4 regions of the Paenibacillus sp. J14 genome follow, and region 4 is predicted to be linked to each of the others. Evidence: predicted binding sites of a transcription regulator. Region 4 holds the regulator's gene; each other region holds the start of a gene.
What was found. Region 4 encodes Rex, which represses fermentation and respiration genes when NADH is low (regulators of the CRP and FNR family bind a similar motif). Its sites were predicted from a motif close to TTGTGAAATATTTCACAA; they were not measured.

Region 1: a site for Rex is predicted at 5,541-5,558, ahead of M891_RS0109655 (flavocytochrome c). Genes of this name have one in related genera too.
Region 2: a site for Rex is predicted at 5,045-5,062, ahead of hcp (hydroxylamine reductase). Genes of this name have one in related genera too.
Region 3: a site for Rex is predicted at 4,511-4,528, ahead of hydE ([FeFe] hydrogenase H-cluster radical SAM maturase HydE). Genes of this name have one in related genera too.

The regions. Positions count from the first base shown of each region.
Region 1 is NZ_JADQ01000020.1:341-7,737, reverse strand. It holds gene M891_RS23645 (DEAD/DEAH box helicase) at 1-784, opposite strand, end outside; gene M891_RS0109670 (GNAT family N-acetyltransferase) at 1,046-1,639, opposite strand; gene M891_RS0109665 (ABC transporter ATP-binding protein) at 1,887-3,656, shown strand; gene M891_RS0109660 (ABC transporter ATP-binding protein) at 3,649-5,427, shown strand; gene M891_RS0109655 (flavocytochrome c) at 5,645-7,201, shown strand; gene M891_RS0109650 (hypothetical protein) at 7,336-7,397, shown strand, end outside.
Region 2 is NZ_JADQ01000012.1:92,575-99,971, reverse strand. It holds gene M891_RS0106465 (cellulase family glycosylhydrolase) at 1-1,252, opposite strand, end outside; gene M891_RS23430 (GIY-YIG nuclease family protein) at 1,353-2,441, opposite strand; gene yfcE (phosphodiesterase) at 2,438-2,986, opposite strand; gene M891_RS0106450 (hypothetical protein) at 3,080-3,286, shown strand; gene M891_RS0106445 (FAD:protein FMN transferase) at 3,335-4,417, opposite strand; gene M891_RS23425 (hypothetical protein) at 4,618-4,851, opposite strand; gene hcp (hydroxylamine reductase) at 5,108-6,802, shown strand; gene M891_RS0106430 (alpha-L-fucosidase) at 6,877-7,397, opposite strand, start outside.
Region 3 is NZ_JADQ01000048.1:2,809-10,205, reverse strand. It holds gene M891_RS0116835 (thiamine pyrophosphate-dependent enzyme) at 1-2,212, opposite strand, end outside; gene M891_RS0116830 (2-oxoacid:acceptor oxidoreductase family protein) at 2,274-3,266, opposite strand; gene hydE ([FeFe] hydrogenase H-cluster radical SAM maturase HydE) at 3,371-4,429, opposite strand; gene M891_RS0116820 (RNA-binding S4 domain-containing protein) at 4,911-5,192, opposite strand; gene M891_RS0116815 (HU family DNA-binding protein) at 5,192-5,464, opposite strand; gene mazG (nucleoside triphosphate pyrophosphohydrolase) at 5,660-7,156, opposite strand; gene M891_RS0116805 (putative polysaccharide biosynthesis protein) at 7,284-7,397, opposite strand, start outside.
Region 4 is NZ_JADQ01000031.1:24,600-31,996, forward strand. It holds gene M891_RS0113080 (hypothetical protein) at 1-458, opposite strand, end outside; gene M891_RS0113085 (cell wall elongation regulator TseB-like domain-containing protein) at 713-1,198, opposite strand; gene M891_RS0113090 (amidohydrolase) at 1,259-2,557, opposite strand; gene M891_RS0113095 (redox-sensing transcriptional repressor Rex) at 2,554-3,198, opposite strand; gene dinG (ATP-dependent DNA helicase DinG) at 3,240-6,095, opposite strand; gene M891_RS0113105 (tetratricopeptide repeat protein) at 6,292-6,924, opposite strand.

The DNA.
Region 1 (7,397 bases), on a different contig from region 4:
CTAACCGATCTGCCCCATGCTTGGTCCGCGTGAAGACGATGGCGGATTCGATGGACGGGTCTTGCAAAAGGTGAATCAGCAGATCCCTCTTGTTGCCTTTGTCCACATAGTATAGATACTGCCCGATCGTGTCCACTGTGGAGGAAACCGGTGTAATCTCCACCTTGACGGGATTTCTCAAGATGGAATTAGCCATTTGCGCGATCGCGCCGGGCATCGTGGCAGAGAAGAGCAAGGTTTGCCGTTGGGACGGCGTCTTGGCGATGATCTTCTTCACGTCATGGATAAAGCCCATGTCCAGCATGCGGTCCGCTTCATCCAAAATCAGAAGCTCCACGTCCTTCAGATCAATCAGCTTCTGCTGCATGAGATCGTTCAGCCTTCCCGGCGTGGCTACCAGAATATCTACGCCTTTCTGCAGTGCAGTCTCCTGCGGTTTCTGCGACACGCCGCCAAAGATAACTGCACATTTCAGAGGTAGGTACTTGCCGTAGGCGCAAAAATTCTCGTAAATCTGCAGCGCCAGCTCGCGGGTTGGCGTAATCACAAGCGCGCGGATGTTCCGTCGGCCTGCGCGCGGGGCGCCATCCTTATGCAGCAACTGCAGGGTGGGGATGGCAAATGCTGCGGTTTTCCCCGTACCGGTCTGCGCGCAACCCAATAAGTCTTGGCCGCCCAGAATCGGAGGAATCGCTTGTTGTTGAATGGGCGTAGGTGTCGTATAGTTTTCCTGTTCCAACGCTTTTAAGATCGATGGGATCAGGTTCAGTTCTTTAAATTGCATAAATAACTCCTTGCCGGCCTTACTGCCGGAACACTAATTTTGGCAGGAAGTGCCCAAGGCTTGAAGCTCGTTCCACCAATCCTATCAATATAACACTTCACAGGTAACCCGGCAAATGGAGAGTTGAGGCCGGAACGGTTCAAATGCGTGCACGTTGTCGACCGTTTGATGTTCTCCTTCCCACAGAGCCTTCGGATAAGGCCCTGTTGCAGCGTTATTTCCTTCTCGCTGTACCTCATGAATGGGGGCAGATGCCACTACTTACCTGCGCACTGCGTAATCCCTCACCTGACACAACCAAACCATATGATCCTGCCCCGGCCCCCAGTAGTCCTTAGCCACGACATAAGGTTCGCCGAACTTACGCAGCCACTTCTGCTGCGCCCGCTTATAGCCGCTGTCGAGACAGAACCGCTCGATCCCCCGCTCTTGCAGCGCCTTCGCCATCGCCTCGATCAACGCCGCCCCGATGCCTTGTCCTTGATTGGCGGGCAGCACGTACAAGCTTCCCATCTCGCCAACCTCATCCAACGCGTGCTGGGTGCAATCCCTGGTTTCCTTCCCGCAAGGGCCAAAGGAAATCGTCCCCACCACCTCCCGCCCGATCTTCGCAACGAGAAATAGGACGGGGCTCTCCCCCGCTGTTTTCCCTTCCCCATGCGGATCAGAGCTGGATGCAGCCCCAAGGGCGGCGTTCACCAGCTTTCTTTTTCCATCCACTTCTTCGCGGATATCTTCTATTAAATGTCCGAGCCCTTCCGCGGCAAACGCCTCCGGAATCGTCTGCTCGAATACGCGGCAGGCTTGCTCTCGATCTTCTGCGGTTAGCGGTACGATCACGAAATTTTCGACCATGGCGATCCCTCCTTCAAATTTTTTTCGTATCGGCCTGCAAAATTGGAGCAATTCACTTCATATTCTAAAGAATTTACCGAAATAAAAGCAAAGAGGCGATCCCATCACGAAAACGCAAACCTACGTGACAACACGCTGGAATATGCGGGTTTTACCTGTGAACGGTTGTGGTATAATCACGATGATTTGCGAAAATGAAGATTGCTTTTAACAGCTTGCAACAACAAACAGAAACGGGTGATCAGAATTGTTTGAACTCAAATGGCTGTGGCAGAATTTGGAAGGCAACCGGGCCAGGTATATCACCGCGCTGGTGCTTTCCGTCGTGGGCTCCTCGCTCATGATTATCAATCCGTACATCGGCCAGCAGATTGTTGACACGTTTATCACAGGTGAAAATGCAATGCAAAATTTAACGGAGCAACGGGGACTGCTGATCGTGCTCTGCTTGGGGATGATTGGGTTCTCGCTGCTGCGGACGGGGCTAGCTTATTTGACGACGATGCAATATGAGCAGGCTTCGCAAAATATGTTGTACAAAGTCCGCATCTATCTGTACAACAAAATCCAAGGCCAAGATATGGAATACTACGACCATAACCGGACCGGGGACCTGATGACCAAGATGACCGGGGACTTGGACATGGTGCGGCACTCGATGGCGTGGATCATCAAGACGATTATTGAATCGCTGACGATCTTTATTGCGGCCGTCGCTTATTTTTTCACCATTGATGCCGTGTTGACGCTGTGGCTGCTGGTCTTGGCGCCTCCCATCTTCGTCGTGGCTTACATCTTCGCGAAAAAGGTCCGTCCGATGTACGTAGATCTGCGCGAGCGGTTGTCCCAACTGAATACGATCACCCAAGAGAACATCTCGGGGAACCGCGTCGTTAAAGCCTTTGCTCGTGAAGAATTTGAAATTGAGAAATTTACCGATAAGAACGTTCACTTCTCTGAAGCGAACAAGAAAGCGGCGCTCGTGTGGCTGGACTACTTCCCGTACCTGGAGACGTTCGCCCAAGCGTTTAACGTGATCTTGATGCTGGCCGGTGGATATTTTGTCATGCAGGGACGGATTACGTTCGGGGAATTTTCCGCGTTCTCCGCGCTGATCTGGGCCGTGTCCAACCCGATGCGCAACATCGGCATTATCATTAACGATATCCAACGTTTCTTCGCCAGCTTGAGTAAGATTGTAGAAATTTATTACGCCAAGCCCAAAATCGTCAACGAGCACAACGCAATCGATAAGCGCCGTTACGAAGGACGCATCGAATTTAAGCACGTCAGCTTCAAATATGACAGCAACGAAGTGCTTCACGATATCAGCTTCTCCGTGAAGCCGGGAGAAACGATCGCCATTATGGGCTCAACCGGTTCGGGCAAAACTTCACTCGTGAACCTGATCCCGCGCTTTTACGACGTATCCGATGGGCAAGTGTTGGTAGACGGCGTGGACGTCCGCGAACTGGAGCTTGATGAGCTCCGCAGCAACATCGGCATCGCGACCCAGGACGTGCTGCTGTTCTCCGATACGATCGACGGAAACATCGCATACGGCGATCCCGAGCTGCCGGAGGAACAAACGAGAGAGTATGCGAAACTTGCGGCGGCACATGATTTTATTACGAAAATGCCGGAAGGATATGACACCATCGTTGGGGAGCGCGGCGTCGGCTTATCCGGCGGACAGAAGCAGCGGATTGCGCTGGCTCGGGCGCTGGCGGTACGCCGACCGATTTTGATCCTCGACGATACTACTTCTGCGGTGGACTTAGAGACCGAGGAACATATCCAGAAGAGCTTGCGCGAGCTGAACTTCCCGTGCACGAAGCTGATCATTGCTCAGCGTGTGTCGACTACGGCCGAAGCAGACCGCATTCTGATTCTGGACGGCGGACGGCTGATTGAGGAAGGCACCCATGCCGAATTGCTCGCGAAGCGCGGCTATTATTACGATGTATTTATGCTTCAAAATGAAGGGATCGGAAGGACGGTGAGTAGCCATGGCTAGAAATAAGTTCGATGTGGATGAGAATCTAGAGTCTCCTTTTGATATAAAACACTTCAGACGTGCCATGGTGTACATCCGGAAGCAGCAAAAGCCGATGATCATCGCGTTCGTGCTGAGCGCCTTGTCTGCGGCGATCGCGCTGTCCGCGCCGCTCATTATCCAGCATGTCGTTGACGTGACGATTCCGCAAAAAGCGTTTGGCGCGCTGGTCGGATGGTCTGCGCTGATGTTGCTCACGATCGTGGTCAGCGTTGAGCTGGCGACAATCCGCTCCCGGATCATGACCCGGGTTGGCCAGGATATCATCTTCGATATCCGAACGGATCTGTTTAAGCATCTGCAGCAGCTGCCGTTCAAATATTACGACGACCGTCCCCAAGGGAAAATCCTGATCCGCGTCGTTAACTACGTCAATGCGGTATCCGACGTGTTGTCCAACGGGATCATCAACTTTATTTTGGAGATCGTCAACTTGATCTTTATCGCGGTGTTTATGTTCGCGGTGGATGTTCGGTTGTCGTTCGTCACCTTGGCCGGATTGCCGGTGTTCCTCGGCGTCATGCTGCTGATCAAAACCCGGCAGCGCCGGGCATGGCAGGCTGTATCTAACAAAAGCTCTAACATGAACGCCTATTTGCAGGAGAGTATCAGCGGGATTGGCGTGACGCAAATTTTCTCCCGTGAGAAGCATAACGAAGGCATCTTCACTCGCCTCGCCGGCAACTACCGCAAGGAATGGATGCGGGCGCTGCGCTACAACGCGCTGATCCCGTTCTCCGTGGATAACCTGGCGACGATCGTCACGACATTGATCTATATGGTTGGCTTGCTTGCGATGGGGCCGCAAGGCGTGACCTTCGGGGTCATCCTTGCGATGAGTAACTACGCAGCTCGCTTCTGGCAGCCGATTCTGAACTTGTCACAGCTGTACAACAACTTTATTAACGCCGTAGCGTACCTGGAACGGATCTTCGAAACGCTGGATGAACCGGTGACGGTCAGCGATGTACCAGGGGCGAAGGCATTGCCGCCGGTACAGGGCAACGTCCAATTCAAAGACGTTACGTTTGCTTACGATCCCGGCTTGAACATTCTGGAGCACCTGAACTTTGAGGTCAAAGCCGGGGAAAGCATCGCCCTCGTCGGACCGACGGGTGCGGGCAAAACCACGGTCGTGAACCTGATCTCGCGCTTCTACAATGTAAGCGAAGGCGCGATTCTGATCGATGGTCACGACATCTCGCAGGTGACGTTGAAGTCGCTGCGCAGCCAGATGGGGATTATGCTGCAGGACAGCTTTATTTTCTCGGGTACGATCATGGATAATATCCGCTATGGGAAGCTGGACGCCACCGAAGAGGAAGTCATTGCCGCGGCCAAAACAGTCTGCGCTGACGAGTTCATCCGCGAGTTTGAGCAAGGGTACTACACGGAAGTGAATGAGCGCGGCTCGAAGCTGTCCCAAGGACAGCGGCAGCTCATCTCGTTCGCCCGGACGCTGCTGGCCGATCCGCGTATTCTGATTCTGGACGAAGCGACCTCTTCGATCGACGCCAAGACAGAGCGTCTGCTCCAGCAAGGCCTAAACGAGCTGCTCAAGGGACGCACCTCATTTATCATCGCGCACCGGCTGTCGACGGTGAAGAACTGCGACCGCATCATGTACGTCTCCGACAAGGGGATTGCCGAATCCGGCTCGCATGACGAGCTGATGGCCAAACGCGGTCTGTACTACCGCTTGTATACCGCGCAGAAGATGGAAGCTGTGTAGAGCATGCCAAAATAAAGGCAATTCCGCCAAGCTATTGGGGTTGGTGGAGTTGCCTTTTCGTTTTTTGTTGGCGCCCTCGAAGATCAAAACTTGTTGTTTGATCGCCTGTTTATTTGTGAAATGTTTCACTTACTATGACGAGCCCTTATGTTATCCTCTCCCCAGGGGAACGAAAGAGAAACAGCGTCCCTATAAAGACAAAAGTGGAGGGTTTATCATGCACAAGAAAGTAACAGCAGCACTCATTCTCGTCTTATCCTTGATGCTGGTCATCACGGGATGCGGCAACAATGGGAACGAGCCTCAGAACCAGGCTCAAAATCAGAACCAGACGCAGGCGGGCGGTCAGACGGATAAGGCTAAGGAAAGCGAAGCCGAAGCCGTAGCCGGCGCATCCGAAAAAAGCTATACCCCTCACGATCAGTTGAAGGATAGCTACGATATCATTATCATCGGCGCAGGCGGTGCTGGCATGACCGCGGCACTGGAAGCGAAAGCGAGCGGCATGAACCCGGTGATTTTTGAGAAAATGCCGGTGGCTGGGGGCAATACAACGAAATCGTCCTCGGGCATGAACGCCTCAGAAACGAAATTCCAAAAGGAACAAGGCATTGAAGACAGCAACGACAAGTTCTATGAAGAGACACTCAAAGGCGGCCACAATACGAATGATACCGAACTGCTTCGTTACTTCGTTGACCATTCCGCCGAAGCGATCGATTGGCTTGATGCCATTGGCATCCGCTTGAATAACCTGACGATTACCGGCGGCATGAGCGAAAAACGCACCCACCGTCCGGAAGACGGCTCCGCCGTGGGACAATACCTGGTGGATGGCCTGGTACGAAACGTTGAAGAACAAGGCATTCCGCTGTTTGTCAACGCCAACGTCAAGGAGATTACTCAGCAAGACGGGAAAGTGAGCGGCGTGAAGGTCGTTTTGAACGATACCGAGGAAAAAACGATTACCGCCAAAGCTGTCATCGTCGCAACCGGCGGTTACGGGGCGAATCCGGAAATGATCACCCAGTTTAGACCGGACTTAAAGGGATATGTCACGACCAACCAAGTTGGCAGCACCGGTGATGGCATTACGATGATTGAGAAGTTGGGCGGCGTTACCGTGGATATGGATCAGATCCAAGTTCACCCAACCGTTCAACAGGAGAAATCCTATCTGATCGGCGAGGCCGTGCGCGGTGAAGGTGCGATCCTAGTTTCCAGCGAAGGCGTACGTTTCTATAATGAAATGGATACACGTGATAAGGTGACGGCTGCGATCAATGCCCTGCCTGAGAAATCAGCCTACCTTGTTTTTGATTCCGGCGTAAAATCCCGGGCTAAAGCGATTCAACAATATGAAAAGATGGGCTTTGTGATCCAAGGTGACACGATTGAAGCTTTGGCTGAAGCTATGGGCGTACCGGAAGATGCATTGGCGAAGACATTGGAAACCTGGAACGCAGCTGTACAAGGTAAAAATGACGCCGAATTTGGCAGAACTACCGGGATGGATTACGATTTGTCCGGCGCACCGTACTATGCCATCAAAATCGCTCCCGGCATCCACTACACCATGGGCGGCGTAAAAATCAACACCAACACGGAAGTGTTGAACAAGGATGGCAACCCGATCCCAGGGCTGTTCGCCGCTGGCGAAGTGACCGGCGGGTTGCACGGGGATAACCGGATCGGCGGCAACTCCGTAGCCGATATTATCATCTTCGGACGTCAGGCCGGCGTGAAGGCGGCCGAGTTCGTGAAGGCGCAATAAGTAGAACGATCCTGAGATAGGACTCGTCAAGGCTTGAACTCCAAGGAGGTTGAGCTTTGGCGGGTTTTCTTTTTTTTGCGGAAAGGAACTTTGGGAATACTAAGTAACCACACATAGTATAGGAGGTGCGTCAGATGAGTAAAAAAGAGGACTACACCCAGCAGCAACTGGAACGAGCCAAAGCGAAGGACTCCAC
Region 2 (7,397 bases), on a different contig from region 4:
GGGTCGTGTTCGGTCTAAAATTCTCCGTATTAAACTTGCTCCATTTAGCGGCGATTGTCTCTGGACTGTCGCTGTAGATGTTAGGTACCGGATTGGGGTTGTTGTTGAAATACCCCCAGTTCCCGTAGTTCGAGCTGACCTTATACGTCCAGTTCGTCCAGGAAATGTTGGAGGCGTTCATTCCGGCCAGGAACTTCTCCCACAGATCGGTAAAATCAAACAGGCAAAATTCTCCGACATACACCGGTACGTTCCACCGGGCTTGGTGGTCGCGCAAGCCTTGCAAGGCGGTATTCACCAGACGGTTCTGCGCATTCCAATCCGAAGCCTCGTTGCCGGCCATCGCGTAATAGTGCATTTCGTACACTACGTTGGTCCAACCAAAGGTGTCCGGGTCATAGAGCTGGTTCCAGTTCCAAGCAGCTTCGATAAAAATCGTATGATCAGGGTCGATCGCGCGGATCGCCTTATACAGTCGGTCATAAAAAGCGTTTAACTGCTCCTTGCTCACCCGGTCAGGTTCGTTTAACAGATCGTAACCTGCCACGGTCGGATTACCTTTAAAATGGGCGGCAATCCCTTCCCACAACCGAACGGTACGGTCCTGGTATTGCTGGTTCTTCCAGAGCTGCGGGTCCGAGTTGACCTCACCGGAGTTATCAAAGGTGTTCTGGGCGCCAAACGTACCGTGCAGATCGAGCAGGACATAAATGCCCCGTTCCCCCGCTTCACGGACGAGCCAATCCAGCTTGCTCCACGGATCCGCCTTCCAGTTGCCATACTTGTCCATCAGCTCCAGGTAAAGAATCGGCACGCGGACCATATTCATCCCCATGTTTTTGATATTGTCCAAATCCCGTGTAGTCAGCCAGGCGTCTTGATACGTTTTGATCAAGCTTTCCGCCGTTTGCGCGCCGTGCAGGTTCGTTAACGTTTCGCGCAGCGTCCATTCATCCTTCACGCCCAGCGGTGACATCCAGCTCTCCTGCAACAGCCAGCCGCCAAGATTGGTCCCCCGCAGATTGACGATATTCCCTGTGCCATAGTTGTCCCGCAGCACCGCACCACTAGCTTTCAGGAAGCCGCTCTGCTCGATTCTTGACACGTTCGTACTGGAATCTCCCTCCGCAGCTTGAGCCGAAGGTGCAAACATTGAGTTACTTAAGGTCATTGCAGTAAGTAGCACCGTGAGTAGGATGGTTCGGAGTAATCTCTGGATGTCACGGACAGCATTCGGTTGGTTCATGATCATCACAAATCCCCCTTAATTACAATAATGGTTTATATTTCCATATCAAACATAAACTATTATTGTAAACGCTGTCAATAGGAAGATGATTTCATAGATTTTGTTAGAGAATCTCTTCGATCAGCTGTGCAATCCGCGCCTTATCCAGAGCATCAATCCATGCCTGTGGAATCTGCGCATAGCGGCAGTCGCTGCTTTGTAAATAACGGTAGATGATCCGCGCCTCATCAATTTCATCCCGAGTAGGTTTGCCTGTCAGAAAAGAACGATGTCTTAGATAGACCACTGCCTGCTCCGCCATTTCCAGAGACATAGAGGCTTGGGAGCTTTCTCTAAGTAGCTCAACTTTCTGGCTATACAGGATCGTATTTCGCTGCAAGATGAACCATTTGGTCTCCCGCTCACTCAGGCGCTCCACAACTACGAAATTCTCGTTCTGCTCTATAAATCCGGCAATCTCCTCCTGCCTCGCAAACAGATCGATGGCATGAAGAGCATCCCTGAGCTTGGCTGCGGCTTCAAAATCAAATCGTTCGGAGGCGTCCTGCATTCGTCTCTCCAACTCCTCCCGGAGGCTGGAATCCGAGCCATCCAGCAGCGCAGTAAACCGATCCATCATGCGGTTGTTGCGCTCAACCGCTTCCCCGCCTAAGCATGCGCCGAGACATAAGCCCAGCGAATGGTTCAAACAGGGAAATCCAATGGGCGCTGATCGTGGACGGCTGCAAGCGATACGCAAAGCTTCGCGAACGCTTTGGACAGCCGCCTCAACAGCATACCTACTCGCCGAATACGGTCCATAAATTTGGCGGGTTCCCGGGGCGTCCGGCACATCAGCAACTTCCAGGTCCCAGATCCCGTCTGTGTCGCAGATCGCTAAATAAACATAACCGAGTGGACTCTTCATCTTTTTGTTATACATCGGCTTCAGTTCTTGAATCAGCCGGCACTCCAGCATCAGCGCTTCAAATTCGGTGTCAGTCCTGCGGATTTCCAGATCCTTCACATTATGCGCCAATCTCTCCACCTTCTTGGAGCGGTGACGGGAGGCATGAAAATAAGAACGTACCCGTTGCTGCAAGTTCTTCGACTTGCCAACATAAATGACGCCTCCTACCGCGTCCTTCATCAAATAAACCCCCGGCGCTGCTGGAAGGGTGCGAAGCTGCAGCTCGATCCGTTCGTTGGTCATGGAGCAAGCTCAATCCGTTTGATGACGTTACCAGTAAAGTCTTTTACCCTAAACGCTCCTGCTTCCAAGAGGCCATAGGAATTGGGGAAGTTCTCCTTCGGCAATGCGATGGACCCCGGATTCAGGACGTAGATGCCATCTTTGATATCGGCTACTGGCACATGCGTATGCCCCTGAATAAACACGTCACCCGGCGCCAATGGCGGAAGCTGATCGATGCTGTATCCGTGCCCATGCGTGACGTAAATACGTCGTCCCTCCAAGTAGAGCATGGCATAATCCGCCATCATCGGAAATTCCAGCAACATCTGGTCCACTTCCGCATCACAGTTCCCGCGCACAGCGATGAGTTGATGCTTATGTTCGTTCAGCGTCGCCGCGGCCCGCTTGGGATCATAACCGTCAGGCAGCGGATTTCGCGGCCCGTGATACAGGAAATCCCCCAGCATAATGATTTGGTCTGGCTGCTCCTCGGCTACTTTGGCCATCGCCCGGTCCAGCCAAGCGCTTGATCCGTGAATATCCGAAATCAACATCAATTTCATCGAAACCAACTCCTTATCTCTTTCGTTTTAGTATATAAGGAAGAACATCTGGCGAAATACAATCGAAATCTTGATCAATCGGAGGTACCTTGCATGAAGTCCTTCAAAAAATGGGCGGTGATCCTTCTTGTCTTTTGGGGCATATGGAAGATATTCTTTTTCCTCCTTAAGGATGTTCTGTTTGCAGTGCTAACGTTTCCTGATCCTTATGCCAATATCCTTCAGATGGTCGGTATGGGAATGATCCTACTGTTATCTCTTATCTTCACTGCGCTTCTCGTCAAAGACAGCGCCCGATAAGCAAGAAAGACAAGAAAGACGTCCAATCGCTTGAACGTCCAGAGTTCACTATTCTTGGATCAGCGTATACAGCTCGTTGGTCACTTTAAACTGATCCTTAAGTCCCGATGTGACATAAATTTTGTCGTCCTTCGTGATGAACAAGGCTTCCGTTACCTCATTATAATTTTCAACAAACTCCATCCCTTTCTCCAAGCCCATCACAAAAACCACAGTAGATAGCGCATCGGCATCCGTCGCATTATCCGTTAAGATGGTTACGCTCTTCAGCTCGTTTTGCGCCGGCGCGCCAGTTCTGGGGTCAAGAATATGGTGGTACATCACCCCGTCCTCAACAAAATACCGTTCATAGACTCCCGAGGTATTAATCACCTGATCGTTTAAGCGAATAGTCCCCATCGTCGTCCCGCGCGAGCTGTCAGGATCCTGAAGTCCAACGATCCAGTCGTCACCGTTCGGCTTGCTTCCAACCACGATGATACTGCTGCCGCCAAGGTCAACTAATGCGCTCTTTACGCCTTCTTCACGAAGATAAGCTGCGATTTTGTCTGCCGCATACCCTTTTCCGATGCCGCCGAGATCCAGAATCATCCCCGGTGTTTTCAGAAAAATCGTTCGCTTGGTTTCGTCCATCACCACATTTTGATAACCAACCAAGCTAAGCTCCCGCTGCAAGTCCTCCGGAGCCGGAACATGGGCATCTTCATGTCCAATATCCCAAAGATCAACCAATCCGCCAACGGTTGGGTCAAACAGCCCATCCGTCTCCTTGGCATAATTCAGCGAGCGTTTTAATACCTCTATCGTATCTTCGGATACTTCAACCGCCTCTACGCCTGCCTCCTGATTCACTTTGTAGAGCTGGCTTGTCTCCAAAGTCCGGCTAAGCTCCTCGTCCAACGTTTTCAACATCGCATCGATATGATCCAAATGCTCTTCGCCCTTCGGGTCCTCATACAATTTGATGTTAACCACCGTATCAAAAATATAATATTGTCTTGAGGTCGGCTCTGCGGCCGCCGTTTTGTCCTTCGGATTCGCCTCGCCTCCGCACCCGGATAAGAGGATCGTCAGCATTGCCGTCAAGCCGAAAAGTACAGCCCGTTTGCGCCATTTCTGTGTTCGTTGCATCGTTTCACCTCATTTGAAAGTTCACGCAGCTCGTGGTTAACTTCCCGTATTGTATAATTTTCATCACACTTCGTCTAGGAAGAACATCACGGTGACTTGAGTACTGCAAAGAGGAACACGAACCTAAATGCAAAAAGAAGCGAGATAGATCTCGCTCCCACAATGATCAAGCCTCAAACCGAAGTTGATCCGAAATTCGTTTATCTTAATAAGTCATCTTCTCGAGTGACGTTATCGTATGAACGGTTATACCGCCGATAATCGTCTAAATACTGCCGCTCATGATTTTTTACATAGTAGAAGGTACCCCATCCGCTGAAAACGAGGAACAACACCAGCATAATTCGGTAAGCCAACGTAAAATGGTCTGTGGCAAACCCGATCACAATACCTAAGATCGCTATACCCAATAGTCCCCAAAGGATTGATTTCATGATCTTTTTTACCAATTTCCATATCCCCCCTTATCTATTATGAATTGGATTATAGCATATTTTTCCTAGGTAAAGAGATTCTGTTATTTGTTTGCTATTTTGTGGAAATGACTGTGATCCCAGTCACTCAATCGCTGCCGATCGAGCGATATGCTTCTGGCAGAAACGGAGGTGCAGTGTCTCAAATCTAACTACGTGAAAATCAACACAATTTTCAGCACCTCCTGTCTTCGAAATCAATCAAGGAGGTTTCTCGATGAACCAAAGTCAAATCCCAACCGATACGCGTCACGAGCCGTCCATGTTCTGTTACCAATGCCAAGAGACCGCGGGTGAAACGGGCTGCACCATCACAGGTGTTTGCGGAAAGTCTGAGGAGGTTGCGAATCTGCAGGATTTGTTGGTCTATGTCCTCAAGGGGGCGTCATTCCTTGCCTTAGACAGCGACCTGCCGGAGCCGCTTGACCGGCAGCTATCCGTATTTACCATGAACTCCTTGTTTGCGACAATAACGAACGCTAATTTTGATCGCAACTATTTCGTGAGCCATATCCGGGAGGCTCTTGCCTTGCGAGATATTGTTAGAAGCTACTGGATGAAGAAGCACTCTGACGATGAGGCTGTCTTACCCGATGCCGCGCTCTGGGAGCCTCGAGATGAAAGCCAGTTCGCAGGTAAAGCCCAACAGGTCGGGGTCCTCTCTACCGCCAACGAAGATATTCGTTCCTTACGTGAACTATTAACCTACGGACTTAAGGGGATGGCCGCTTACACCTACCATGCCTATCAATTGGGTTATACCGACGGAAGGATTCATCACTTTATGCGCCAGGCGCTGGCTGCAACCTTGGACGATACCTTAACAACCGATAATCTTGTCGCCTTGGTCCTGGAAGCGGGCAAATATGGCGTCGAAGCCATGTCCTTGTTGGATCGAGCCAATACAAGCACCTATGGTCATCCGGAAGTAACCCAGGTCAATCTCGGTGTACGGAATCGCCCCGGAATATTGATCAGCGGCCATGATTTGAAGGATTTAGAAGAGCTGCTGATCCAAACCGAAGGCACCGGCGTCGATGTGTACACCCACAGCGAAATGCTCCCTGCCCACTACTATCCGGCTTTCAAAAAATACAGCCACTTCGTTGGCAACTACGGCAATGCCTGGTGGCAGCAAGCGAGAGAATTCGAAGCCTTTAACGGTCCGATTCTGATGACGACCAACTGTATCGTGCCGCCAAAGGATAGTTACCGGGATCGACTTTACACAACGGGGAACACCGGTTATCCTGGAGCACGTCATATTCCGGATGGCAAGGACGGGAAGCCAAAGGACTTCTCAGCACTCATCGCGCATGCCCAAAATTGTCCGCCGCCAACCGAGCTCGAAAGCGGGCATATTGTCGGCGGCTTTGCCCATCATACCGTGACTCGTTTGGCGGATCAGATCGTTCAGGCAGTGAAGAGCGGTGCGATCAAACGGTTTTTTGTTATGGCGGGGTGTGACGGACGAATGAAATCGCGGAACTACTACACCGAGTTTGCTAAGGCACTTCCTCGGGATACCGTGATCCTGACCGCCGGTTGTGCCAAGTACAAATACAATAAGCTGGACCTGGGGGATATTGGCGGGATACCCCGCGTCCTTGATGCGGGTCAATGTAATGATTCCTATTCACTCGCCGTCATTGCACTGAAACTAAAGGAATTGTTCGGTCTTGAGGATATCAACGAGCTGCCGATATCGTACAATGTTGCCTGGTATGAACAAAAAGCCGTCATCGTCCTGCTCGCTCTGCTCCATCTCGGTGTCAAGAACATTCACCTCGGCCCTACTTTGCCGGCCTTCCTGTCCCCCAACGTAGCGAAGGTCCTGATCGACAAGTTTGGCATCGGGGGCATTACGAATGTAGAGGAAGATATGGCCATGTTTCTTGGAGCTTTGGCGTAACGTGTGCAAATCGAAAGGACCCCCTATCACGTGATGTGAATGAGGGGGTCCTTTCGATTCCAGTCACTATATCGTTACTCGCTTAATAATGAGAGTTGGATTGCCGCCAAAGTCGGATACTCACGATACTGTTTAAAAACAACCTTCACCCTCCGGGCTGTCGTAACCGGAAGGATGACAATCTTCTTGTAACCGATTATCGAACCTTCTCCAATCAAACGCCATTCACCGAGAAGTGCAGTTTCCTCGTTGGACTTATCCTCGGTAAGTTCCGATGCCCACAGCTCAAACGCCTCTACCCGCTGTCCTTGTTCAATCTGTTCCTGTAAAATAACCGCGTTAAATGCCCTCGCCTCCGGTAAAACGATTTGTACCCAAGGCTCAGCATCCGACGCAGACGGTCTCCAAGCGCGATCCGGTGTGGCCTCGGCAAGAGCTTCGGCCGCCTCCTCCTGGGAAGCGGCACTCGATCCTATCCATACGGCCCCTTCGTTCAGCCTTGGATCATTTAATTCCTGGATTCGGCGTCCCAGCTTGGCCAGAACTTCACGATCCGGCGCTGCGATCACCCCATCCCGGTTAGGCGGGATGTTAA
Region 3 (7,397 bases), on a different contig from region 4:
CCTGGTCATGCAGCATGTGCTTCGTTTTGCCCATCAGCTTCAACCATTCCTGCGGTGAGATCCGCTTGTTCTTCGCCTCCGGATTATAAGTGATGTTCGTGACGCCATGCTCGATTTCGTACAGCGGGAAGAAGCAGGAGTCTACCGCCGTTTGCAGGATTTTCGTCCCGAGCTGATCTGCAGACCGCCAGTTGAGCGGGCAGGTACTGAGCACTTTTCCGTAAACCAAACCTTCATGTTGTGCATACCACTGCGCCTTGGCTGCCTTCATAATCAAGTCCTGAGGGAAGGCTTCCACCCCGGTGAACACGTACGGGATATTGGTCGCCGCCATGATCTGCGGAGTGTCTTTGTGATGGAACGCTTTCCCTTTCTGTGCCTTGCCGACGCCGGACGTGCTGGTCTGATGCCCCAGCGGCGTGGAGTAGGAGAGCTGCGAGCCCGTGTTCATGTATCCTTCATTGTCGTATTCCAAAATAATCATCTTGTGGTTCCGCAGCGCCGAGCCGATCGCCGGCCCCATACCGATGTCCATCCCGCCGTCACCGGTCACCATGACGAAGGTCACGTTATCCGAAACATCGATCTCCCCGCGGCGCTTCCGCTCCCAGAACGCCTCAACGACGCCAGCCACGGTGGCAGCCCCGTTCTGAAACAGGTTGTGGATGAACGTTTGCTTATGCGAAGTATAAGGATAGCCAGCCGTCACAACGTACGAGCAGCCGGTCTGAAACAACGTAACGACATCGCCTTCAATCCCTTTGAAAAACAGCTCCAACGAAGAGATCGCGCTGCAACCCGGACATGCCCCATGGCCCGGCGCCAGCCGCTTCGGCTTCGCTGTCAGACTGCGCAGCGGCGGCACCTTCACCTTCAGCTTGCCGGTCGCCTCATCCGGCGTCACTTGAATCAGCCCGCTGTTAAAGGCATCGCCATGCTGCGGCGTCAAGATCGGTCTGAGTTCGTGCACCGGATCGCCGGGGACCTGCCCGAAATAATCAAACGGTACCGCGGCTTCGCCTCGGTTCATCGCCTCCATAGCCAGGTTGAAGAACGCTTCCGCTTCATCCGGATAGAAGTCTTTGCCGCCCAGACCAAACACGCGGGACAACACAATCGTTTGATTCGCCGGATCCAACTTCAGCGCGGAGCGGATTTCATGCGTCATATTGCCGCCTTTACCGCCGTAGGAATCAGCGCGTTCGCCCACCAGCAGCGCTTTGACGCCCCGCAGCGCGGTGCGGATCTCCTCCGCCGGGAAGGGCCGAATGACGTTGGGCCGAATGAGCCCCGCCTTAACCCCCTGCGCCCGCAGCTTGTCAACGATCATCTTGGCCGTTTCCGCCGCCGAGTTCAGCAGAAATAAAGCGACCTCCGCATCTTCCATTTGATACAGTTCGAGCACCGGGTAGTCACGTCCCGACATCACCTTAAATTCAGCAGCGATTTGTTGATACACTTCGGCCGCCCGCTCCTGAGCCAAGTGCAACTGGTAGTGGTTATTCAACAGGTCGTCGCCGTTCATATGCGCACCAACCGAAATCGGCTGCGCCGGATCAACGACGTGATCAAATCCAACCGGCGGTGTATCCCCTACGAACGCCCGAACCGTCTTGGCGTCTTTGAAATAACTTAATCTCCGTTTCTGATGGGACGTAAAGAACCCGTCATAGGCAACGATCACTGGCAGCCGAACCTCTGGATGTTCCGACCACTTCAGCGCCATGATGTTCATGTCGTAGGCTGCTTGCGGGGTGCTCGCCGTCAGGATCAACCAGCCGGTGTTCAGCGCAAAATACAAATCGGAGTGGTCACCGCGAATGTCCAGCGGACCGCTGATCGAACGCGTCACCAAGTTCAGCACCATCGGGAACCGCGTTCCGGACTGGACCGGCAGCTGTTCGAGCATGTACATGAACCCGTTGGCGCTGGTCGCATTGATCACCCGAGCCCCAGCGAGCGCGGCCCCATAACAGATCCCCGCCGAGCCGTGCTCCCCATCCGCCGCAATCAGTTGGATATCATGCAAGCCTTGCGCCTTTTTCTGGTCTAGAATTTGGGCAATCTCCGTGGAAGGGGTGATCGGAAAATACCCCATCACATGGTAGTTGATCTGAGCCGCCGCCATAGCTGCCGCCTCATTGCCTGATTCGAAGGCCGTCGTTTGTTCCGCCAGCGTCATTTTTGTGATTTTCTCTTCGGTTATAGACATCGATAAAGTCCTCCTTTAGGCTCTTCTGCGAGTTCCATACACCTTGACCTTGGAAAAAACTCTACTGAAAGACGTGAGCAACGCGGTGGCTGTCGGCATATCCCGGCTCCTCCCGACGCATGCTAAGCGCCCCCGTTGGGCAGATTTCCACGCATTTCAGACAACCTTTGCAATATTGATAGTCGATGCCGCTCAAGAACATTTGCGGACGCCCCTTCTTGTCCTCCCCGGTCTCCCACACGAAACACAGATCAGGACAAACCGAGTCGCAGTTGGCACAATGGATGCAGCTGTCTGGATCCAACTCCGGTACAAACCCCTGCCGGGACCCGCTCAAATCCTTCAGCAGACTATTGCCTTGCGCCCGAATGATGCCGCCCAGAGCCTGCGTCTTATAACCGAGCAGCGGCTGCGGCCGTTCGAATTGCATCCCTTGTACCCCTTCGGGAGCCGGGATCGTCTGGAAACGTACTTCATGATATCCCCGGTCAAATGTGCGCAAATTGGGTTCCACCAAGTGCGGGTATTTTTTCTGGAACGTATGCTTAATCACTTCGCGCATCGAATCCGGATCGAGAAAATCGCATATCCGGAACAACGCCCCCAGCATTGAGGTGTTCACCTTCGTATGTTCGTCGATGGCGATCCCCATTGCGTCCACCACCGCCAGTGTCCCATAAGGAAACTTCAGATCGCGCCGTATTTCCTCAAAATCGCGGGTCGAGTTCACCAGCGCGATCCCGTCAGGCTTTAAGCCGCTTAGAACATTGACCGTCTTGTGCAGCGCTTCATGGAACACGCCAATGACGTGGGGTTCCTCGATCGGGCTGTGATCATGAATCTCCACGTCCGGCTCACAGAAGCGGATGAAGCTCTTCACCGGGGAACCCTTCTTCTCCGAACCATAGGACGAGAAGCTGGCACCGTTGAGGCCAAGCCCCAGCACCCCGGATTCCGCCAGCATCTTCCCAGCCAGGTTGGCGCCGAGCCCGCCGATGGATTCCAGCCGAATTTCAAAAAAGCCAAGGTCATTGGTTTTAGTCAAAATGCTCATTCGCCACGTCTCCTCTACGTTTTGTTGTGAAATATTTCACGAATAATAACAAAATGAAACTGCCGCCTTTCTTTGACTCAATCGACTGCTTGGCAAACGATGGACTATGCATGATGGCGGCTTGCCAGCGCCTTCAAGCTGTCCCCCCTTCCCATATCTACGGAAAAGCCTGCGGCTTCAATCCGCAGCTCAAGGCAATGCCTGCACTGGGCGGATTCATCCCCCGTGCAGATTTTGTTGTTGTACAAGGCGTATTTCTTGCGGACGGCAACGGGTGACAGATTGGGCATGACCACATTGGCCCCGGCCTTCAGCGCCAACTCCCTGCCTTGCGGGTGTAACGTACCGAGCGCAGTCGTCGCGGGTATTAAGGCTTCGGGAAGGAATAGGCGGGCCAGCGCGACCATCACCAGCGTATCCTCCAGCGACCCGGCCTTCGCCTGAGCAAGCGGCGTCTTGTCATGGGGAATAAACGGGCCGATGCCAATCATGTCCGGGTTGAGCGCTAGGAGATAGATTAAGTCCTCCGCTAAATCCTCCGCCGTCTGGCCGGGCAATCCGACCATAAAGCCTGCACCCACTTGATAGCCGATCGATTGCAGTGTCTCCAAACATTGGCGCCGGTGATCAAAGGACATCGAAGGATGCAGTTCCTGGTACAACCTCCGGGAAGCGGTTTCATGACGCATCAAAAAGCGATCCGCCCCCGCTTCATACAGCAATCGGTAGGTGCCCGCCTCCCGCTCGCCGATGGATAAGGTGATGGCTGCATCCGGAAACCCGCCCTTGATGTCCCGAATTAAGGAAGCCAGCAGATCGGCTGTATACCAGGGGTCCTCCCCGCTCTGGAGCACAAACGTGCGAAAGCCCAGCTCGTATCCTTCCCGGCAGCACTCGAGAATCTCTTCCGGGCTGAGCCGATAACGTTCCGCCTCACGATTCCCCGCCCGCAGTCCGCAATACAAGCAGTTCCGCCGACAGTAGCTCGAAAATTCAATCAAACCGCGCAAATACACCTTGTTCCCATAAGCCTGTTCCCGCCTGAGACGGGCCAAGCGGAAGAGCTCCTTGCGCGTTTCGACATCCATATGCTCCAGTAGATCGACGAGCTCCACCTTGGAGAGCTCCCCCCGCGCATAGAGCTTGTGCACGAGCTGTTTCATCAGGCAATCATCCTTTGGAAAGACTGGATTATGGACCTTGGTATACCCTATGGCTGTCGTGAAAAATGATGAACGAAATAATTGTGAATATTTTCACTTTGTAAGCGTTTTAAATTGTCTTCGTTGATTGAATCACCCCGATTTCTTCATAGTGAGCTGCGACCTTAAGCGACGATAGGTCTGTTGTTAAGTGGGATGGTTACAGCGTCTGTTGGTGGCTTGATGATCCGAAGATGGTTAGTTCGATGGTTCGTTCGATGGAAAGTTGCTTGATCGTTAGGTGCGATTGTGATTCGTGGATGTGTGCCGCGTGCGCAGCGTCGATGATTTCGACATGAGGTTGACACAGAGGAGTTTTCTAAGAAGTGTATTTACTATATTACCATGAATTCACAGTTTGGCTAGGACTTTTTTTACACTCTTGTGAGGTAAAAAAAGAGCATGCCCCGAAGAAACGGAGCACGCTCTGAGCGTCACTATGTCAGGACCAGTCCAGACCGGTCTCTTTGGCGATCGGCTCTTCCTTGATTAAGGTATACATCGAAGCAGCTTCTTCCTTACGAGTCGTTTCGACCAGACGTTCGACGCGCACGGTCACCAGCTTCTGGCCGAATTGAACCGTAATTTCGTCGCCCACCTTCACCGTACTGCTCGGTTTGGATTCGCGCCCGTTGATCAGAACTCTGCCTTGTTCGGAGACGTCCTTCGCCACGGTGCGCCGCTTGATCAACCGTGATACCTTCAGGAATTTATCGAGACGCATTATTTTACAGCTTCTTTAAGTTTGTTGCCTGCTTTGAATGCTGGAACAGTGGAAGCTGGGATTTCGATTGTTTTGCCGGTTTGCGGGTTACGGCCCGTACGACCGGAGCGTTTGCGAGTTTCGAACGTACCGAAGCCGATCAGTTGAACTTTGTCACCGCTAGCCAGTGCATCGGTAATTTCACCGAGAAAACCATTCAATACGGATTCAACGTCTTTTTTCGTCAAACCGCTTTTGCTGGAAATGTTGTTGATCAGATCTGTTTTGTTCATTAATAATGCCTCCCAATAATTAAAGAAATAGGTGATACCTTGGCACTATAGGCTTCAGGCCTGCCTTCAAGCCTACCAAGCACCAGATGGTTATCTTTGTAAGAGTATTCTTGCTTGATTTGAAAAATCCTGCACTCTCAGGGAACTTTTTTTGCTTTTTTCGCAAAAAAACTGAAATTTAGTCCTTTTCTCCCATCATTCCCGTTCTTTCGACTTAGCTTCGTCCCATAATTTGTCCATTTCAGCTAATGTGCTGTCGCCAGGTGTTTTGCCCAGATCACGAAGCCGATCCTCCACATAATGGAACCGCTCCGTGAATTTGCGGATCGTCCGCGAGAGGGCTTGCTCCGGATCCACCCCGATATAGCGAGCCACATTCACCACCGAGAACAATACGTCGCCCAATTCCATCTCCTGCGCCTCGGCATCTTGCTTCTGCGCGACGGCTTCCCTCAGCTCGCGGATCTCTTCCTCCAGCTTGGACCATACCCCGTCGATGTCCTCCCAGTCGAATCCGGCCTTGGCCGCCTTCTTCTGAAGCTTGTACGCCTTCATCAAAGCCGGCAAATCGCGCGGCACCCCGCTGATGACTGATTGGCGCTCCGGCTGGAGGCCTTTGCGTTTCTTCTCTTCGGCCTTCATCGCTTCCCAGTTGTTAAGCGCGGCTTCAGCATCCTCGGCACTCAAATTCCCGAAGACATGCGGATGACGGTAAATGAGCTTCTCATTTAGCTCCTGGATGACGTCATACACCGTAAAAGTGCCCGTCTCCTCCTCCATCTGAGAGTGGAGCATAATTTGCAGCAGCAGATCGCCAAGTTCCTCGCGCATGTGGTCGGGATCGTCGTCGTCGATCGTCTCCAGCACCTCGTAGGTTTCTTCGATGAGATTTTTGCGGATCGATTCATGCGTCTGCTCGCGATCCCATGGGCATCCGCCCGGGCTGCGCAATATCGACACGATCTCATGAAGCCGCTGGAAGCTGCGGTTACGCAGCGTATCGTCCTCGCTGGCTGGGACATAGACCAGGGACAGGTTCCCGTAACCCGTAATCCGATCCAGCTCAAACAGCGGAACGCGCTCGATCCGCTCTTGGCCCGCTACCCCAAGGGCATGTCCCACAACGACCGGATAATCGTCAGGCAGCAGCTCCATCAGCCCCAGCTTGACTTCTGAAGCGGTGATCTGGTCATAGACTTGTCCAATTAGCGTATGCCGTCTTGGGTCAATCGCTTCCCCTCGAACCTCCGAGGCGTCTACCAGGAGGAATCCTTCGATCGGATCAAAGCCCAGGCGAACAAACGCTTCGTCCAGAAAGCTCTCCCCGCCAATGATATCGAGCGAGATTCCCTGCTCCGGACAGCGCTCCCGCAACAGCTTCACCGTCGCTTCGGCCACCTGGGGATGCCCGGGAACGGCGTACACGATATGCTCTCCCTCCTGACCTGCTTTGGCCCGCGCCAACAGTCTGGAGGCAATCTCCTCATAAACGGAAGGAAAATCGTCCTTCGCTTCGTACACCTCGTCAAACGAAGTAAAATGAACGCCCGTCTCCTCCAGCCAATCCACCACCGGATGGTCCTTCGTCCGGACGTAACGTTCTCCCGCCTCCTGCAGCCGCTTCAGGCTGCCTAAGGTCAGCCGGTCGGGATCTCCCGAGCCGAGGCCGACTACCGTAATGGTTGCGCTCATGTTATGCCTTTCACTCCCTGTCCGTTCAGCATGTTATTACTATACCATTGCTGGCGGTCAAACTGAAATTTTCTGCGTCACATCCGCAAAGTTCAACTTCGTACGGCCCTTACGCCAAGGCGAAGCGCTATGGCAGCAGCCTCAGCTTCCGAAGCAGCGTCAGCAGCTTCGGGCCGACCCGCGGCAGGGCGCTCAGCTCTGCCGCGCTCAGCAGCCGAGTGCGCAGCACGGCTGCAACGAA
Region 4 (7,397 bases):
AAGGTGATGTACACGTTTTTCTCATCCATTTCCGCCGTAGCCTGCAGCTTGCTGTTCTCCTGCTCCATCTGTTTCAGCGCAGCCGTAATTTGGGTATATTGCTTATTTTCCATGGCCTGAGCGACAGTAAACATCGCATTTTCCCACAACTGGTCAAGCTCCGGCGAGGAATGATCCTCGATATTCAGCTTCAATGTACGGCTGCCGATTTGCTTCTCCCCGTTCTTTTCGATGTGCCGAACCAATTCACCCAAATCCGTCCTGGGCTTCAAATTCAGCTTCAGTTCCAGCTCATCCGCCTTCACATTCATATCGACATGATTAACCCCATCTACACTCTTCACAATATTCTCCAGCGGACGCTCAATCGCCCACTGCCGATATAAGAACCATCCACCAAATAAAACAAGGGCGGAAATAGCAATGCTTGCAGCAATTGGTCCAATACGCAGTTTCACGTGATGTCCCCCTTATCTATATAAATAATCTACTATATTGTATATATTCACGTATATCAAAACTACAAGTAACAGTATATCACATCGTATATATAAATTCGAAGGAATGTGTGAATATATTTAAAAATAAAGTCTAGTAGTTCTAACCCGAAATGCTACAATTTCTCAAGCCAAACATAAAAAACGGTTCCGCCATTCAGGCTCTTCGCCTAAACAACGAAACCGTTAGATATGATTCATTCGTAGACTCCCCGTCAACGATTCGGCAGGGTGAACACTTCCGGCAAAGCTTCGCCGGTCGTGAAACTGAAAAACCGGTAGTAATGGTGGTCCTTCTCTTTATAGAACAGCTGCCACACCAGTTGATTATTGTAAATGCCTGGCAGCAGCCGAACCACTCGGATCCCCGGCAACGATTGTTTGATAATCTCACGCATTTGGCTCTCGGACTTGCCATCAGCCAGTAGGCGTATCTCCGGATCATGTCCTTCCCGCAGCCAGACCATCATCTGACGACCGGAGGCATCTTCACCTTGTACGACCCAGATGACTTCATCCCATACCGACTTCCAAACTTTGTCGCCCCGGACGAGATCTGTCTCTTGCTTTGCCTGCTGAATGGCGGCTCTTTCGGCTTCCCACGTATCCTCATGAATGTATAGATAAAACCGGTGGAGACCCAGGAGCACGATCAACAGGATCACAAGGGACAGCAGGATCCATTTCGTTCGCTTCCTCAAGCTTCTCTTCCTTTCCCTTCCTATGCAAGCAGCCTCCTTCTGGAAACCGCGCGCCGCTCATTATCGTGCCAGCAGTCCCTCAAACGCCGCCTGCGCCTCGTAGCGGATACGTTCCTCATCCAGCGTCAAGCAAGCCCCGTGTTTGACAACCTGCTTGCCGTTCACCCAGACATGCTCCACGTCCTTGGCCCCAGCGGAGTAAACGGTATGGGAGATATAATCTGTTCTCGGCAGGAAATGGGCTTGCTCCGTGTTCAAGGCGATAATATCTGCCTTCATGCCTGCAGCCAGCTTGCCTGTATTTTGCAAGAAGACCGATTTTGCACCGTATTCCGTTCCCATCTTCAAGGCTTCCAGTGCCGGAACCGCCGTTGGATCGCCGGATACGCCTTTATGGATCAGCGCAGCCAAACGAATCTCCTCCAGCATATCCAGGTTATTGTTGCTCGCCGGACCGTCGGTCCCCAGCGATACCACTACGCCTTTCTTCAAGAGTTCAGGTACGCGGGCGACACCGCTAGCCAGCTTCAAGTTACTGCCCGGGTTATGCGAAATTGTAACCCCGTGGGCTGCCAAGATATCGATTTCCTCGTCGGTCAAATGCACCGCATGGGCAAGCAGGGTTGGGCGGGAGAACATCCCCAGCTTCAACAAATGCTCTACCGGACGGACGCCGTAATCGTTCACGTTCTGCTCTACCTCGGCGCGCGTCTCCGACATATGCGTATGCATTGGCAAATCGAGATCATGGGCAGCTTGCACAAATTTCTCGATGAAGGCCGGCGGGCAGGTGTACGGTGCATGCGGTGACATCATCGTGGTGATGCGTCCTTCTGCCTTGCCGTGCCAGTTCTGCGCAAACGCGATCGCTTCCTTGAGCTTCTGATCTTGCTCTTCCGGGGAGCACAAACCGATGGCCCCGCGCATCAGCACGGCGCGAATGCCTGATTCCTCCACGACTTTGGCCACTTCGTCCATATGATCGTACATATCCAGGAACGTCGTCGTGCCGCCCTTGAGCATTTCCAACACGGACAATGCCGTACCGGCATACACATCCGCTGCCGTAAATTTGGCTTCCATTGGCCACATTTTCTCCTGCAGCCAGGTTTGCAGCACCATGTCATCTCCGTAACCGCGCAGCAGCGACATCGCCGCATGGCCATGGGTATTGATCAGGCCCGGCAAGAATAACAACCCTTTGCCGTCCAAAGTCTCGGCGCCTTCCACGCCTTCCGGGCGCTCTTCCCCAATATAGCTGATCGTATCGCCCTCAACGAGCATATATCCGCGAACCACAGGACGTTCCGCATCTAAAACGGCAAACGTCCCGTTCTTAATTAACCATTTCCAACTCATACGTTGCTTGTTTCCTTTCCGTTTTCTAAGTAGTAAGCCAAGCTCAGCAAATCTGTGGTGAAATCAGCGGCATGAATCCGAACTTCCGGCGGAACCTTCAGAATCGTTGGCGCGAAGTTCAGAATCGCACCGATTCCGGCGGCCACCAGCTCGTCCGCCACCCGTTGGGCTTCTGTATCCGGTACGGTGATGATGCCAATGCGGATATTTTTCGCCCGAACAGTTTCCGCCAGCTCTTCGATCGGCTGAATCGTAATGTTGTTGATCTGCTTACCAATTTTCGCCGGCGAAGCGTCGAACACCGCAACAATCTTCATATTATCCTTCAAATACGCATTATAATTCGAAAGGGCCTGGCCCAGATTCCCGGCGCCTACCAGCGCGACGTTAATCTGCTGATCCAGATTTAAAATTTGTTGAATTTTCTCAATCAAATAAGCGACATCGTAACCGATCCCCTTCCGGCCAAAATCGCCGAAATAAGCCAAATCCTTACGGATTTGGGCCGGATTCAGGTCCAGCTTCTGTCCAAGCTCCTGGGAGGACACCGTTGGCACCTCACGGCGGCTGAGTTCATTTAAGAAACGCAGGTAAACCGGCAGTCTGCGGACGACAGCGTCCGAAATTTTCTCTGACTTCATGCATTGTTCCCCCTATTCTCCATTACGATCTATGAAGCGGCTTAGGCTTCGGGATTTAACCATTCCGAGATACGCGGCACCATTTGAGTTAATGGCATATGCTCCATCTTCGGTCCTGGCAATGAGTATAAGAAATATTTTCCATAATATGATTCCAGGATCCGGGTATCATAAACGATCACGATGCCGCGATCCTGCGACGAACGGACAAGTCGTCCGAACCCTTGCTTAAAGCGAATGACCGCCTGCGGGACAGACAGCTTCATGAATGGATTCTTCTTCTCCCGCTGCAGACGTTCGCTCTTCGCTTCCACCAGCGGATGGTTTGGCGGCTGGAACGGCAAGCGTACAATTGCTAAACTGGTCAGCGCCTCGCCAGGGATATCCACCCCTTCCCAGAAGCTGCTTGTCCCGAGCAGCACCGATGCGCTGTTCCCTTGGAAGCGCCGGGTCAGCTTGGTGCGGCTGCCGCTGTCCATCCCTTGCCCGATCACCGTGATGCCTTCCGCTGCAAGCCGTCCTTTTAGCGGGTCATACACCTGCCTGAGCATCTTGTACGATGTAAACAGCACTAGCATGCGCCCCTGTGTCGCCACCGCGGCATCCGCCAGCGATTGAACCAGCGTGTTAATGAAATGATCATCCCCCACGCTGCCTTTCACACTTGGAAAATCGCGCGGAATCACCAGCAGCGCCTGATCACGGTAATTAAACGGCGATGGCAGCATCGCGGTGATCAACCGATCCTCTTCCGCTGCCTCCGTCAAACCAAGCTGCTCAATCATATATTGGAACGATTTATCAACAGATAAAGTCGCAGACGTCATGACGACGCTCTTCTTCCGATCGAAGAAAAATTGCTTCAACTGAGCGCTGACATCAATCGGCACCGCATACATTTGCAGCGACCGGCTGCGGAAGTTCCCGTTCGCTTCCATCCAATAAACGGTGTCCTCGCTCTCCAGCTTCATGAAGAAACGAAGCGCTTCCCGTTCTCCGGCTAAATCTTTAAACAACCCGCTAATATCGGTGATCAAGCTCTCCGCTGCATAATCGTCCTGCTCTTCTCGGATTTCGGACAGAAGGCGCTCCCCTTTCCGAAGCACGTCGCCGAGACCTACATAAATTTGATTCTCTAGCGCGGTCAACGTCTCCCAATCCTTGGGCTTGCGATTCGGCAGCAACCGGTACACGAACTGTCCAGGATCACCAGGGGCGGCGTCACTGCGGTCAGGCATTAAGCTGAACAGCAACTCGCTGAGCTTGTCCCAGCTCTCCTTCACATCCACCAGCGTAGGGAAGATTCCGTCGATGACCGAACACCAATCCGAGGATTTCTCTGCGGCTGACGCTTCGAGCGTGCTGCGGAGGTTGGCCAATTGCCCCGTCTTGCTGTCTTTATACAGCCGGGTCAGCGTATGCACAACCGTAAAATACTTCATATGAATCCCCAAATGCTTGCCGGCCACATCCTCTAAATGATGCGCTTCATCGATTACTAATCGCTCGTAGCCCGGCAGCAGCTGATGCCCCGCCTGGATGTCTGTAAACAGCTTGGAGTGGTTCGTAATCACCACGTCCGCGACACCGGCTTCGTGTTTTGCGCGATGATAGAAGCATTTGCGGAACCAAGGACAGGAGCGGCCCAAGCAGGATTCCGACTCACTGGCCACTGTCTCCCAAAAATCACCGCCGCGATTGCCGAGATTCAGCTCTTCGTCATCGCCGCTTTCTGTTTGGGTCAGCCATACGACCATTTGCGCGGCCGTCATCACATCTTCTTTAGGTGTAGAGAAGTCTTTTCTATTTATTTTATGTTCAAATTTGCGCAAGCACAAATAATGCTGCCTACCTTTAAAAACGGCTGCACGAAACGGAAAAGGCACGACCTCCGTCAACAACGGCACATCGCGCTCTCTAAGCTGTTCCTGCAGGTTGATCGTGTGCGTGCTCACCATGACCTTCTCTTCATTCTTGACGCTGTGGTAAATGGCCGGCAGCAGATATCCCAAGGATTTGCCCGTCCCAGTTCCAGCCTCAACGAGCAGGTGCTTATCTTCCTCAAAAGCTCGCATGACCTCGTGTAGCATCATGTTCTGAGCTTCCCGTTCCTCGTACTGCGGCAATCGTTCCCGCAGCCGTTCTCGGACCTGCTCCATAAACTGCTCGAAGGTCACGTTCTCCAGCGGATTACGTTCCGTGCTGTCCCTTGGCGCTTCGATGTCGAGCCAATCTTCCACCTGCAAGGCGAATTGGCGGTAGTAGACATAGCCGTCTTCGCTTGGCAAAGCTTCCCGCTCTTTTTCCTGCACCATGGCATCAAAAAACCACCCGAGATCGCTGTCCTCACCGGCAAACAGATCTGCCAAACGCTGTAAAGTCAATAGCGGCAATCGGTCACATTCCTCCAAGCATTTGAGGAAAATCAGCGCTGTCGCCAATGCGTCACTGTCCGCCTGGTGCGGACGCTCATGCTCCACCTCAAACTCCGCCGCCACCATCCCTAGCTGGTAGGAAGTCAGTGAAGGGAACAGAATTTTCAGGAAATCCATCGTATCCAGAATCCGTCCTGTAAACGGCAAATACCCCGTCTTGTCCAAGGCGCTCTGCAGGTAGTTAAAATCAAACGCTACATTGTGCCCAACCAACACGACGTCGTTAAGTAGTGGAACCATCTCCACCATCACTTCGTCCAGCTCTGGCGCATCCTTCACATCCTCTTCGGTAATGCCCGTTAACCCCGTAATAAACGGAGGAATCGGTACGCCCGGCTTAACGAAGGAACGATACACCTGAGAAATTGATCGATCCGGCTCTATAATGGCAAGTCCCACTTGAATGATTTCATCAGAGGACTGGTTACCCGTCGTTTCAAAATCAAGCACAGCATATTTCATTGCAATTAGATGTCCCTTCATTCCAGTCTCTTTACAGCATAACAGAAGATAGCCAATTTGAAAATTAATACAAACCATATCTGTAATAAAAATCACAAAATAAAACAAGCGATGCGCCGCCGTAAGCGGGGGTTCGCATCGCTTCCAAAACATGCCGTAATAAGTGCGTGAATTTCCAAGTCAATGAGCGATAAATCTACAATAACGACGTCAACTCGGGACCGTAATGGAGTTTCCCTGTACTGTTCGCACAGGCCTCCAAATTGGCCAACGGCTCGGGTAAGGACGGATCATGGTGGTGAGCCAACTTGAAGTACTCTTTTGCCTTGTCAAATACGCCCTTGTGCGCCTCAATACACCCCAGCGCGTTGTAGATAATAGAACGCAGCCGCTTATTTGCAGCCTTTTCCAGCACGATCCAGAAATGCTTGGCGGCTTTGTCATATTGCTCGAGGTGCAGATGGCACATCCCCAGATAGGTCCGGGCTAACATGCTGTCCGTAAATTGCTTCACCACCTGCTCGAATTGGGCAGAAGCCTGGGGAAACATCAGCAGCTTGTAATATCCTTGACCTTTCACAAAGGCGGGGTCATCCAATTCAGGAAGATCGGGAATTTCTCTGGACTCCAGACTTCGGAACGCATGGCGTAAATATCCCATTTTCTCCTCAAAGCTCAACCATTCCTCGATAATGCCGTCACTCATATGCTGAAGCAGGTTCCACTTTTTCGCAAGTTCCTGCTTCTGGGCTTGGCCAGCCAAGGGGTATTTCCTCGTGATTTCGTCCAACATCTCATTCATTTCCGCAAACACATGCTGAAACATCATTCGCATCCCCCCTAACGAAAATGAAATCAGTCCGAGCCTTACGTACATTTTTTGTTTCGCGGGACGATTTCATTCCGGCAGGGAGGAATTACACTTTTTGATGGATGGATCTCTGGGGGTCATGTGGAATTGTATGTGGAATTGTATGTGAAAAATCAAGTACATTTCAGCGGTTGTTGCGGCTTACACCCCAATGTACTCGAAATTTCATGTACAATGCAGTGTTTTTGCCCTTTTGGGGCGGAATGTACTCGAAATTTCATGTACATTTAGGCGTTTCCCGGGCATTTCGCCTAATTCTATATGAAAAATCATGTATATTGGCGAGGGATTGCGAACTACAGTCAGATTATGTGCGAAAAATCAAGTACATTGCGGTGGTTGTTGTTGCTCACAGCCCAACGTACTCGAAATATCATATACATTTCGGTGACATCAGTATAGTGTAACGCGGACACACCATATTTAAACAC